4 regions of the Streptomyces sp. NPDC102406 genome follow, and region 2 is predicted to be linked to each of the others. Evidence: riboswitches for the same ligand, from Rfam matches in the RefSeq annotation. Region 2 holds a riboswitch; each other region holds the start of a gene.
The links. A riboswitch is a leader RNA that binds a small molecule or an ion and turns the genes downstream of it on or off. The one in region 2 is predicted to bind cyclic di-AMP.
Positions count from the first base shown of each region.

Region 1: linked by a shared signal. The riboswitch ahead of ACIRF8_RS28415 (transglycosylase family protein) and the one ahead of ACIRF8_RS14085 (M23 family metallopeptidase) in region 2 are both predicted to bind cyclic di-AMP.
Region 3: linked by a shared signal. The riboswitch ahead of ACIRF8_RS25860 (M23 family metallopeptidase) and the one ahead of ACIRF8_RS14085 (M23 family metallopeptidase) in region 2 are both predicted to bind cyclic di-AMP.
Region 4: linked by a shared signal. The riboswitch ahead of ACIRF8_RS21375 (NlpC/P60 family protein) and the one ahead of ACIRF8_RS14085 (M23 family metallopeptidase) in region 2 are both predicted to bind cyclic di-AMP.

Region 1 covers NZ_JBIWKP010000008.1:206,394-209,594, reverse strand. The annotation lists gene eno (phosphopyruvate hydratase) at 1-778, opposite strand, end outside; gene ACIRF8_RS28415 (transglycosylase family protein) at 1,034-1,756, opposite strand; cyclic di-AMP (ydaO/yuaA leader) riboswitch at 1,761-1,953, opposite strand; gene ACIRF8_RS28410 (transglycosylase family protein) at 2,090-3,181, opposite strand.
Region 2 covers NZ_JBIWKP010000003.1:109,195-112,395, reverse strand. The annotation lists gene ACIRF8_RS14090 (GntR family transcriptional regulator) at 62-748, opposite strand; gene ACIRF8_RS14085 (M23 family metallopeptidase) at 981-1,781, opposite strand; cyclic di-AMP (ydaO/yuaA leader) riboswitch at 1,794-1,957, opposite strand; gene ACIRF8_RS14080 (M16 family metallopeptidase) at 2,207-3,201, opposite strand, start outside.
Region 3 covers NZ_JBIWKP010000006.1:375,043-378,243, reverse strand. The annotation lists gene ACIRF8_RS25865 (aldo/keto reductase) at 1-1, opposite strand, end outside; gene ACIRF8_RS25860 (M23 family metallopeptidase) at 87-1,133, opposite strand; cyclic di-AMP (ydaO/yuaA leader) riboswitch at 1,145-1,302, opposite strand; gene ACIRF8_RS25855 (PP2C family protein-serine/threonine phosphatase) at 1,546-2,649, opposite strand; tRNA gene ACIRF8_RS25850 (tRNA-Met) at 2,805-2,878, opposite strand; gene ACIRF8_RS25845 (hypothetical protein) at 3,021-3,201, shown strand, end outside.
Region 4 covers NZ_JBIWKP010000005.1:43,671-46,871, reverse strand. The annotation lists gene pcrA (DNA helicase PcrA) at 1-1,585, opposite strand, end outside; cyclic di-AMP (ydaO/yuaA leader) riboswitch at 1,771-1,925, shown strand; gene ACIRF8_RS21375 (NlpC/P60 family protein) at 1,934-3,163, shown strand.

The DNA.
Region 1 (3,201 bases), on a different contig from region 2:
CCTTGCCCTCGAACTGGTACTTGCCGTCCTTGTAGAACTCGGAGGCGGCGACGTCGAGGGCGAGGGCGACCTGCTGGCCGGGGATGTAACCGGCCTCCTTGATCGCCTCGAGGATGAGGTCGAGGGCGGCGCGGTTCGACTCCAGGTTCGGGGCGAAGCCGCCCTCGTCGCCGAGGCCGGTGGACAGGCCCTTGGTCTTCAGCACCTTCTTGAGGGTGTGGTAGACCTCGGTGCCCCAGCGCAGGGCCTCGGAGAAGGACTCCGCGCCGATCGGGGCGATCATGAACTCCTGGATGTCGACGTTGGAGTCGGCGTGCGACCCACCGTTCAGGATGTTCATCATCGGGACGGGCAGCAGGTGCGCGTTCGGACCGCCGAGGTAGCGGAAGAGCGGCAGGTCGCTGGCCTCGGACGCGGCGTGCGCGACGGCGAGGGAGACGCCCAGGATCGCGTTGGCGCCGAGCGAGCCCTTGTTGTCGGTGGCGTCCAGGTCGAACATCGCCTGGTCGATGAGGCGCTGCTCGGTGGCGTCGTAGCCGACGAGCTCCGGGCCGATCTGCTCGATGACGGCGAGAACGGCCTTCTCGACGCCCTTGCCCTGGTAACGGTTGGGGTCACCGTCACGGAGTTCGATGGCCTCGAAGGCACCGGTGGAGGCACCGGACGGAACAGCAGCACGGCCGGTGCTGCCGTCGTCGAGGCCGACCTCGACCTCGACCGTGGGGTTGCCTCGGGAGTCCAGGATTTCCCGGGCTACGACGACGTCGATGGACGGCACGAGCATCTCCTTCTGGGATGTGACGCAGTGGTGCGGGCGGCTGCTTGGATAACTGATCCCGCACCCCTGAGCGTAACCGGCTCCGAGGCATCGGCCAGCCGACCGACCGTCTTGTGGACAACGCCGATAGCGAAATGTTTCCTAACGGAACAAAGACGGCGACCTCCGTCCCGGAAGCCGGGACGGAGGTCGCCGAAGTGAGCGGCCCTGGACCCGGCGTCCGCCGATGCCGGGTCCGTGACTACGAGGGGTTCTCTACTTGAGGTGGAGCTGCTGACCCGGGTAGATCAGGTCGGCGTCGGCGACGATGTCCTTGTTGAGCTCGAACACCTTCTGCCAGTTGGTGCCGTGCGCCTCGGCGATCTTGCTGAGCGTGTCGCCGGACTTCACCTTGTACTCGCCGTCACCCTTCTCGACCTTCTTGCCGGTCGGGGTGGTCACGGTCTCCTTCTTCGGCTGCGGCTGCGCCTGCTGGGGCTGCGCCTGCTGCTGCGGCTGCTGACGCTGCTGCGAGCGGGTCGTCGTGGAGGAGTCGGAGCGCTCCTGCTGCTGCGGCTGCGCCTGCTGCTGCGGGGACGAGTCGGCCGGAGCGGAGTTGCCGGTGGAGGCGCCGGACAGGCCCACACCGCAGCTCGGCCAGGCACCCTTGCCCTGCGAGGCGAGAACCTTCTCGGCGACCGATATCTGCTGCGCCTTGGACGCCTGGTCGGCGGAGGACGCGTAGGCGGTGCCGCCGTACGCGGCCCACGTGGAGGACGAGAACTGGAGGCCGCCGTAGTAGCCGTTGCCCGTGTTGATGGACCAGTTGCCACCGGACTCGCAGGCCGCGACCTGGTCCCACTCGGAGGTGGAGGCGGCGGAGGCGCCCGTGGCACCCATCAGCGGGACGGCGACGGCGGCACCGGCGACGCCGGCGAGCGTGGCGACGCGGACAGCCTTGGTCGGGCGGCGGTGCTTGCCCTTGCTGGAAAACAGCATGGAGAGATCCCCTCACCGACGCCTACGAGGTGAGCTGTCGGGTTCGGACCAGTGAGTGTCCGGCCGCGCAACCTAGTGCGCGGCTTAACCCCAAGCCGGCGGACCGGCACTTACCTTGGGTCCCCCGCTCCTGCCTACGGCGCTGACGCGTCGACTGTTCCCGTACGGACGTTGGCAGGATTCGGCGTGACGTCCGTCGGGGCCCGCTGTGGCGAGCGGTCACGACCGTAAGCAGTCGATCCGCCCGATTTCAAAGACGATCAGGGTCTTTGAGACTCATGTCTCACTCTCGCAAAAGCGGACATACGGGCCCCAACCAGCACTGAATTCCCGCTATTTCTCGGCCGGTTCGAGCCCGAGATCCAGACTCTGACCAGGCAGGATGAGGCCGGGGTCGGTGCCGACCGTCTTCTTGTTCAGGTCATAGAGCGCATCCCACCCGCCGCGGACGTCGTGAGCGTCCGCGATGTCCCACAGGTTGTCGCCGGAGCGGACCGTGTACGTCCCCCCGGCGCGGTCCGCCTCACGGGAGGCGTGACGCCCCTCACCCGCACGGGACGCGGACGTCTCGTCCGCCGCGCGGTCGCCCCGGTGACGGCCGCCCGTGAGGGAGTCGTCGGAGGCCGTGGGGGACGCGGAGGGGCCAGAGAGATCGGAGGGGTCGGCGCCGTCCGCCGGGTCCGAGGAGTCGGCGGAGTCGGAGCGGCCCGACTCGCCCGATCCGGCGTCCGCACCGCCCGCGACCTCGCCGGACGCTCCGCCGCCCGCCTTTTCCTCCGCCTTGTCGCCCGTAGCGCCGCTCCCCTTGTCGCCGGAGGACGCGCCCTCGGAGGCGTCAGATGACGGAGCGTCGGAAGCATCGGATGAATCCGCCGAACCAGAAGAACCGGAAGAACCAGAAGAACTGGCGGAGTCGGGCGTGTCGGAGGTGTCGGATGTGTCAGCGGTGTCCGTCGTGTCGGACCCGTCGTGATTCTTCTCTCCCGTGCCGACCGAGCCGGACGGCTTCGGGGAGGCGCTGACCCCCGGGTCGACATCGGCGGACTCGTCACCCTTGGTGAGGCCCGCCACGATCGAGCAACTCGGCCAGGCCGTGGGCCCCTTCGCGGCGAGGACCTTCTCGGCGACGGCTATCTGCTGCGAGCGGCTGGCCTCGTCCGCGCGCGGGGCGAAGTCGAGGCCGCCGTACCGTTCCCACATCTCCTGCGAGAACTGGAGTCCGCCGTAGTAGCCGTTGCCCGCGTCCAGGCTCCACTGGCCGCCGGACTCGCACTCGGCGAGCTTGTCCCAGGTGGCGGTGGAGGCGGCGTTCGCGCTGGTCGCGGCGAGCAGCGGGATCGCGATGGCGCTGCCGGTGACGCCGGCGGCGACGACGAGAGCAGGGGCCTGACGGGGGCGACGGTGTCGACCGTTCCCGGAGAGCATGCGGTTGCCTTTCGCGAGAC
Region 2 (3,201 bases):
CAGCAGAAATGCTTGCGCCCCATTCCTGGAATGCCGCGCTTCTTTGTATACGGCCCCTCTGTTAATGCCGGAGCCCCGCCGTGTTTACTGCGTGTTGCGAAGTCCTCACACGCTCACCCGCGCGCGGCACCCGCAGCCGATGGGCGACCGAGGCGCGCTCGGCGTGCAGGGCGGTCAGGGCGCGGGCGCGCTCGGCGTCGCCGCGGACCACCGCGTCCACGATGGCGCCGTGCTCGGCCCAGGACTCGGCCGGCTGGGCCGGCGTCTCCACCGTGTACATCCAGGCGATCTTGTGCCGGAGCTGGGTGAGCAGGGTGATCAGACCGGGGCTGCCGGAGGCCTGCGCGAGGGTCTCGTGGAACCAGCCGCCCAGTGAGCGCAGGTCCTCGTTCTGACCGCGCCTGGCGCGCTCCTGACCCAGCCTGACCAGGCCTCGCAGGACTTTGAGGTGGGCCTCGGTGCGGCGCTGCGCGGCGCGCGCGGCGCTCAGCGGCTCCAGCAGCATGCGGACCTCCAGGAGGTCCGCGGCCTCCTGGCCGGTGGGCTCGGCCACGCACGCGCCCGCGTGCCGCCGCGTGACGACGAAGCCCTCGGCCTCCAGGGTGCGCAGCGCCTCGCGGACCGGGACGCGCGAGACCCCGTAGCGGCGCGCGAGCAGTTCCTCGGTGAGTCTGCCGCCGCGCTCGTAGACCCCCGCGACGATGTCGTCGCGGATCGCCGTGCATACCGAGTGCGCGGGAATACGCATGACCCGACCTCCGCCTTAATCCCCGCGAAACGCGGTCGATCGACGCTTGTGCCAGCGCGAATGACGCCTCTTCGACGCGCTCGCCCCGTGACTCTATTCCACCGTTCCCGCATTTCCGACGCCGGGCCGGAATCCATGGATATTTTTTGGCCAGGAACGCCTTGCGCACGTGAAAGCCCCGGCTCGATGAGCCGGGGCTTTCACAGGGTGCCGCGCGGGCGAAGGACGCGTATCAGACGTTCACGCCGTGCGAGCGCAGGTACGCGACGGGGTCCATGTCCGAGCCGTAGTCGGGCGACGTGCGGGCCTCGAAGTGGAGGTGCGGGCCCGTGACGTTGCCGGTGGCGCCGGAGAGGCCTATCTGCTGGCCGGGGGTGACGGCCTGGCCGATGGAGACGCCGATGGACGACAGGTGACCGTACTGGGTGTATGTACCGTCATTCATCTTGATCACGATGTTGTTGCCGTAGGCACCGCCCCAGCCGGCCTCGACGACGGTGCCCGAGCCGACGGCGTGCACGGACGTGCCGCTGGCCGCGTGGAAGTCGATGCCGGTGTGGCTGCCGGAGGACCACAGGCCGCTGCTCGCCTGGTAGCCGGTGGAGACGTAGGAGCCGGAGATCGGCGCGACGAAGCTGTTGAGGCGCTTGCGCTCGGCCTCACGGGCGGCGCGCTCCCTGGCCTCGCGCTCCTTCGCGGCCTTCGCCTCGGCCTCGCGCTTGGCCTCCTCGGCCCTCTTTTGGGCCTCGGCCTCGGCCTTCGCCTTTGCCTTCGCCTCCGCGGCGGCCTTGTCGGCGGCCTTCTTCTGCGCGGCGGCCTGGGCGTCGATCTGGTCGGCCAGGGAGTCGCCGATGGCGATGGCCTGGGTCAGGCCGTTCTGGTCGGCGGCCGCGGTGTCGGCGGCGAGCGCGGGGGCGGCGAGGCCGCCGATGACACCGGTCGTGGTGAGCGCCGCGACACCCGCGACGTGCGCGGTGGTACGCGTGAGGCGACTCGGACGACGGTGCTTCCCGGTGGCACGGGTGAACGCCATGAAGTGGCTGGTCCTTTCCTTCCCTCTCGCCTACCGGGTTAGCTGACGGGTTCGGAGCAGGAAGGTCTCCTACGGGCCCTCTCCCCCAGGGGAAGAGCGTCCGATTCACCCCAGGGACTGCGATGGGTCCCCGGCTCCCCTGGCTCGCGCCGTGGGGGACTCGGCGATGACTGTCCGATGTCGCGGGCGCGACGCGTGTCTGGCGGACAGCCGGACCGACGCTAAGCGGGACATCTTTTAATCAACAAACGGATCCCGGCTTTTGTAGCGCATGCCACAGAGCAGACAGGCAACCTCCGCCCTAATTCGGACATAAGCGCTCCATCGTCGATCAAGGACGGACGTGAGCGACACCACGAAGCCCCGGTGAGGACCGTGTCCACCGGGGCTTCGTGCGGCGTGCTTCCCGCGCCTGCGGGACGGGGTCAGCCCGTGACGACGGTCACCTCGCCGATGCCGAGGGCCTTGACGGGCTCCTCGATCTGCGCGGCGTCGCCCACCAGGATCGTCACCAGGCGGTCCGCGGGGAAGGCGTTCACGACGGCCGCGGTGGCCTCCACGGTGCCCGTCTCCGTGAGCTGCCGGTACAGGCGCGCCTGGAAGTCGTCCGGCAGGTGCTGTTCGACCTGGTCGGCGAGGGTGCCCGCGACGGCCGCCGCGGTCTCGTACTTGAGCGGGGCCACGCCCACCAGGTTCTGCACGGCGGTGTCCCGCTCGGCGTCCGTGAGGCCCTCGGCTGCCAGCGTGCGCAGCACCTTCCAGAGGTCTTCAAGGGCCGGACCGGTGTTCGGGGTGTCCACGGAGCCGCTGATGGCGAGCATCGCGGCGCCCGTCCCGTCGGGCGCCGACCGCAGCACCTGGGCGAAGGACCGCACACCGTAGGTGTAGCCCTTCTCCTCGCGCAGGACGCGGTCCAGGCGCGAGGTGAGCGTGCCGCCGAGGCAGTACGTGCCGAGGATCTGCGCGGCCCACACGCGGTCGTGCCGGTCGGGTCCGATCCGGCCGATCAGCAACTGCGTCTGGACCGCTCCGGGGCGGTCCACGACGATGACACGGCCCGTGTCGTCGGCGGTGACCGGCGGCACCGGGCGCGGCTGCGCGGTGTCGCCGGTCCAGGCGCCGAGCGTGTCCGCGAGCAGCGCGTCGAGGTCGGTGCCGGTCAGGTCGCCCACGACGACGACCGTGCCGGTGGCGGGGCGTACGTGCTTCTCGTAGAAGGCGCGTACGGCCGCCGCGTCGATGGCGGCGACCGTCTCCTCGGTGCCCTGCCGCGGGCGCGACATGCGCGAGTCGGCCGGGAAGAGCTGCCTGGACAGCTCCTTGGCGGCGCGCCGTGCCGGGTTGGCGCTCTCGTGCGGGATCTCGTCCAGACGGTTGCGCACGAGGCGCTCGATCTCGCTGTCGGAGAAGGCGGGCGCGC
Region 3 (3,201 bases), on a different contig from region 2:
TGCCCTTTGACAACGCCCCCACGGAACGTGTTGTTCCGCGGGGGTGTTTCACCGGGCGTCGAGGGGGGACTCGTAGGCCGACGAGATCAGGGAGTGAGGCCCTTGTCGCGCAGCCAGGCCGCCGGGTCGACGCCGGTGGCGTCCCCGCCGGGGTGGACCTCCAGATGGAGATGGGCGCCCGTGACGTTGCCGGTGGCGCCGACGCGGCCGATGACGTCGCCGGTGCTGACCTTCTGACCGACGCTGACGTTCATCGAGGACTGGTGGCAGAACCACAGCTCGGTGCCGTCGTCCAGGGTGAGCACCGTGCGGTAGCCGTACGCGCCCGCCCAGCCGGCCTCGGTGACGGTGCCGCCGTGGATCGCGTAGATCGGCGTACCGGTGGAGGCCGCGAAGTCGAGGCCCGTGTGGTAGCCGGAGGACCACATGGAGCCGGGCTGCCCGAAGGTGCCGGTGAGCGTGTACGAGGCGACGGGGAGCTTGAAGCTCTTGGCCAGCTTGGCGAGGCGCTCGGCCTCGGCCTTCTTCTTGGCCTCTTCCTCCGCCTTCTTCTTCTCGGCGGCGGCGTCGGCCTCGGCCTTCTCCCGCTTCGCCTTGGCGTCGGCGGCGGCCTTCTGCGCCGCGGCCTCCTCGGCCGCGGCCTGCGCCTTGGCGTCGGCGGCGTCCGCCTGCGTCTCGGCCTGCTGCATGATGCGGGCCCGCAGCGCCTCTCCGGCGCCCGACTGCCCGGTGCCGACGCTGGTCAGCGGGGCGGCGGCGGTCGTGGCGCCGGAGGAGCCGGAGCCGGGGCCGTCGGATATGAGCGCGCCCACGCCGGGCAGCGACGCGGCCTCGGGCAGCGAGTCCTTGACGGCCGACAGGTCGGGCATGGAGAGGTGGACGGCGGGCTTGCCGCCCTGCGCGGTGGCGATGCCGCCCGCGCCGACGGCGGCGATCACGCCGACGCCCAGGACCGTGGAGCTGCGCGCGAGTCCGCCGCGCTGGCGGGCCACGCGGTGCCGGCCGCGGACGGGACGGACGGACTCCTCGGTGGGGTTCCACTCCTCCCAGCTCTCCCGCTCGACACCGAGGCCGCCATCGGCGGAGTCGGCGGAGAACCCGGAGAACTCGGGGGCAGGACGGTTCGACGCCACGGGGGCGCTCTCCTTTCCTTCCTCTCGCCTACCGGGTTAGCTGACGGGTTCGGAGCAGGAAGGTCTCCTACGAGCACGGTCCGGCGCCCGGAAAGCGACGGAACGATGCCTGATTCACCCCAAGTTAGTGGTTCCCCGGCTCCCTTGCGGGATTGAGCGTGTGCGCACGGAGCCGTCTCTTGTGACGGCTGGGACGACCGCGCTGCGTTATCGAACGTTAATAGACAGCCGACAGTAATTCCAAGCTGTTCCCACTGATCGTTCACGTCTCTGGCCAGGACTTAACGGTCATCGGTGGTCGAAGCAGGTCGAGTTGACCGACGGTTTCGACGCACGGCAAACACGCCATTTTCTGACGTAGTGTCAATTGTTATGCGCTGTGGTGCGGTTCGATCACCCCTCGTAATGTTGATCAAGAGCGGCGCACGGCGAGCAGGGCCATGTCGTCACTGGCACCGCCCCCGGTGTGCAGGCGTACTTCTTCGGCCAGCGTCGCGAGAAGTTCCTCGGGCCCCGGGAAGACCCGCCCCGCGAGCCTGGCCGCGGGGTCGTAGAAGACGCCCTCCGCGTCCCGCGCCTCGGAGAGCCCGTCGGTGTAGAGCAGCAGCGTCGCGGCGGACGGGAACGGGGCCTCGGTCGCCCGGTCCGGCCAGGAGCCGAGCTCCCCGAGGCCGAGCGGCAGCGCCGCCTCCACGGACCTGATCATCTGGACCGTGCCGTCGCCGTGCAGCACGACCGGCTCGGGGTGACCGCGGTTGAGGACGCGTACGAGGTGGCCGCCGTGCGGGATCTCGGCGAGCACGGCGGTGGTGAACCCCTCGAAGTCGTCGATGCCCCGCCGTCGGCTGCCCTCCCTGGCGAGCGCCCGCTCCAGTCGCTGCGCGACCGCCTCCAGGCTGCCCTCCTGCTCGGCCGCCTCTCGGAAGGCGCCGATGACGACGGCCACGGCGGCGACCGCGCCCATGCCCTTGCCGCGTACGTCCCCGACGACGAACCGCACCCCGTGCGGGGTGTCCTGCACCGCGTACAGGTCACCGCCGATGAACGCGTCGGCCTGCGCCGCCTCGTACCGGGCCGCGACGGCCAGGCCCCCGATCCGCCCGGCCGGTTCCGGCAACACCGCGAGCTGGGCCGCCTCCGCGATCTGCCGCGCGGAGGCGAGCTGTTCGTCGCTGCGGCGCTTGATCCGGTTGATGAACGCGGCCAGGACGCAGACCGTGGCCACGGTGGCCATCTCGGTGTAGACCCCGGCGTTGAACCCGTTCTCGTATCTGAGGTGCACGGCGACGATCGCGGCGATCGAGAGGGCCCCGGCGGTGATCGTGCTGCCCAGCGAGAAGAACGGGGCCACGACCAGGGGCGCGGCGCTGAAGAGGGGCGAGCCGGCGAACCCGGACGGGGTGCAGTACTCGTAGACCGCGCCGCCGGCGATCAGCAGCAGGGGCAGCACCCGGAGGAAGGCACGGGTGCCGATGGTGTCCGCCCCGTGTCGGTGCCGCCCTCCTCGCTGCCCCACCAGTCGTCTCCTGCCACGTCAGCGCCCGGATTCCGGCGTCTGTCCAAGGGTTCCCGTGCAGGAGGCCGGGGGGCGAGCGCTGTTGCTCCGTCCGAGTCAGGGCCCATCAACAGAACGAGGCCGGAATCTCGAAAGATTCCGGCCTCGGCCTTCAGTAGCGGGGACAGGATTTGAACCTGCGACCTCTGGGTTATGAGCCCAGCGAGCTACCGAGCTGCTCCACCCCGCGTCGATGAATGCAACACTACGCCATCGTGGACGGGGAAAGCGAATCGCTTCCCGACCGCACCACTGTCCCCCCGGGTACACCTGTCGAGTGGGGCGCGTCGTCATCCCGTATCCGCCGCGTCGTCCGCGCCGTTATGCCGTGCATGATCTCAACTCGACGAGCCCTCACCGCTGTCCTGCTCGCCGTCGGCACCACGGCGATCGTGGCCCCGGCGGCGCAGGCCGACACCACTGCCAACACGGCAGGCAACACCATCTCCCCCACCGCCCTGCTGGACACGGTCTCCACCATGGCCGTGCCGGACGCGCACCGCGACGAGGTGC
Region 4 (3,201 bases), on a different contig from region 2:
TGGAGCGGGCCGCCATGCCGTACGCCTCGTCGACGCGGCGCAGCGCCTGCGGGAAGGAGATCTTCTCGCGCTGGGCGAGGGCGTCGATCATGGCTTCGGCGCGGTCGCCGATGCCGCGCTTGGGCACGTTCAGGATGCGGCGCAGGGGGACGGAGTCCTCCGGGTTCGACAGGACCCGGAGGTAGGCGAGGACGTCCCTGACCTCCTTGCGCTCGTAGAAGCGGACGCCGCCGACGACCTTGTAGGGCAGACCGACGCGGATGAAGATCTCTTCGAAGACACGGGACTGCGCGTTCGTCCGGTAGAAGACGGCGACGTCACCCGCCTTCGCCTCGCCGGCGTCGGTGAGGCGGTCGATCTCCTCGGCGACGAACTGGGCCTCGTCGTGCTCGGTGTCCGCGACGTAGCCGGTGATCTGGGAGCCCGCGCCCGCGTTCGTCCACAGGTTCTTGGGGCGGCGCGACTCGTTGCGCTCGATGACCGCGTTGGCCGCGCTGAGGATCGTCTGCGTGGAGCGGTAGTTCTGCTCCAGGAGGATCGTCGTCGCGTCCGTGTAGTCCTCCTCGAACTGGAGGATGTTACGGATGGTGGCGCCGCGGAACGCGTAGATGGACTGGTCGGCGTCGCCGACGACGCACAGCTCGGCCGGGTCGGCGTCGTGGCCCTCCGCGTCCTTGGCCGGTCCGACGAGCTCGCGCACCAGCGCGTACTGCGCGTGGTTGGTGTCCTGGTACTCGTCGACGAGGACGTGCCGGAAGCGGCGGCGGTAGTGCTCGGCGACGTCGGGGAAGGCGCGCAGCAGGTTGACCGTCGTCATGATCAGGTCGTCGAAGTCGAGGGCGTTGGCCTCGCGCAGCCGCGACTGGTACATCGCGTAGGCCTGCGCGACGGACTTCTCGAAGCCGTCGGCGGCCGTCTTGGCGAAGTCCTCCTCGTCGATCAGTTCGTTCTTCAGATTCGAGATCTTGGCGCTGAAGGACTTCGGCGGGAACTTCTTCGGGTCGAGCTCCAGGTCGCGGCAGACCAGGGCCATGAGCCGCTTGCTGTCGGCGGCGTCGTAGATCGAGAACGACGACGTGAAGCCGAGCTTCTTGGACTCCCGGCGCAGGATGCGCACGCACGCGCTGTGGAAGGTGGAGACCCACATCGCGTTCGCCCGCGGGCCGACGAGGGCCTCGACGCGCTCCTTCATCTCGCCCGCGGCCTTGTTCGTGAAGGTGATCGCGAGGATCTGGCCGGGGTGCACGCCGCGCTCGGCGAGGAGATAGGCGATGCGGTGGGTGAGGACGCGGGTCTTGCCGGAACCGGCGCCCGCGACGATGAGCAGGGGGGAGCCTCCGTGCACGACGGCCGCCCGCTGGTTCTCGTTCAGCCCGTCGAGGAGGGCCGCCGGGTCCAGGGCAGGGCGCGGCGCCCCGTCGCGGTAGTACGCGTCCCTGGCCGGGGGCACGTCGAACTTCCCGCCGAACAGGTCGTCCGGGATCGGCTCCGGAGCCGGTTCCTCGTGCTCGCCGTCGGGCGGCGGGGGCTCCTCCGTCCGGTTCTGGAGGTCCGCCAGGAAGCTGTCGTCAAAGAGGCTGCTCATCGCCTTACGAGTCTAGGGCGCCCCACTGACACCCCGCCCCCACCTTCGCGACACCGCACGGCACTGTCGCCAAGGTCACGAAAATGTATCGGGCATATCGAACATCAACCTTCACAGCGGCAACACGAGTGGCTACGGTGCTGCGCGGGCGGTCCGTCCCCCCGACCGCGAGCACCGCGGCGAACGGACAGCCCCCGCCGAGTCCCGTACGCCGTGAGGCAGGGAACCGGGGACCCAACCGATCTTGGGGTGAATCGGCCCGACGACCCGTCGGCCGTAGGGCAGCCTTCCGTATGCCCGAACCCGTCAGCTAACCCGGTAGGCGGAGCACGGAAGGAGTCGCCTCCCTTGGCGTCGCACCGCAAGCCGCGCAGCCGCTCCCGTATGACGGGCGGCCTTCGCACCACTCCCGCGGTCGGGATCACGACCGCCGCCCTCACGTCGGTCGCCCTCCTGTCGCAGACGGCCCAGGCCGCGCCCGCGCAGCCGACCAGGCCGAGCCTGGAGGAGGTGCAGAAGAAGGTCGACAGTCTGTACCGGCAGGCCGAGGTCGCCACGCAGAAGTACAACTCCGCCAAGGAGCAGACCGACAGCAAGAAGAAGCAGGTCGACCGGCTTCTCGACGACATCGCGCGGCGCACCGAGAAGATGAACACGGCCCGCCAGGAGCTGGGCCGGTTCGCCGCCGAGCAGTACCGCACGGGCGGGATGAGCGACACGGCGACGATGTTCCTCGCGGACGACCCAGAGGACTACTTCGCGCAGGACCGGCTGCTGAGCCGGATGACGGCGAGCCAGAAGAAGGCGGTCGACGACTACCAGGAGCAGCAGCGCGCGACCGCGAAGAAGCGCAGCCTGGCCCAGGAGAACCTTCAGCAGCTCACCTCCTCCCAGACCGAGCTGAAGACCTCCAAGCACGACGTGCAGACGAAGCTGTCCGACGCGCGTGAGCTGCTGTCCGAGCTGACCGCCGAGGAGAAGCAGCGGCTCGCGGCGATCGAGAAGAAGAAGGAGCAGGCGGCCCGCAAGAAGGCCGCCGACCTCGCCGAGCGGCAGAAGGCCGAGGAGGACCGGAAGCGGAAGGCGGCCGAGGAGGCGGCCCGGCAGGGGGACGGCTCCGGTTCGGGGGCAGGGTCCGGCTCGGGTGCCGGTGCGGGATCCGGCTCGGGGACGGGTTCAGGGACGGGTTCCGGTTCGTCCGGTACCTCCTCCGGCTACGCCGCCAAGGCCGCGAAGGCGCTCGCGTTCGCCAAGGCACAGGAGGGCAAGCCGTACGTGTGGGGCGCCACGGGCCCCGGCTCCTACGACTGCTCGGGGCTCACCCAGGCGGCGTGGAAGGCGGCCGGCATCACGCTGCCGCGCACCACGTGGGACCAGGTCGAGTTCGGCACGACCGTCCCGCTCTCCGCCATCCAACCCGGTGACCTGGTCTTCTTCTACGACGACATCAGCCATGTCGGCCTCTACCTCGGCGACGGCATGATGATCCACGCGCCGAAGCCGGGGGCGTACGTCCGCGAGGAGTCCATCTACTACGACGGCACGGGCTCGATCCACAGCGTGGTGCGGCCCGCCTGAGAACCCGCCCGAGAGCCCGCCTCAGGTCGTCTCAGGTC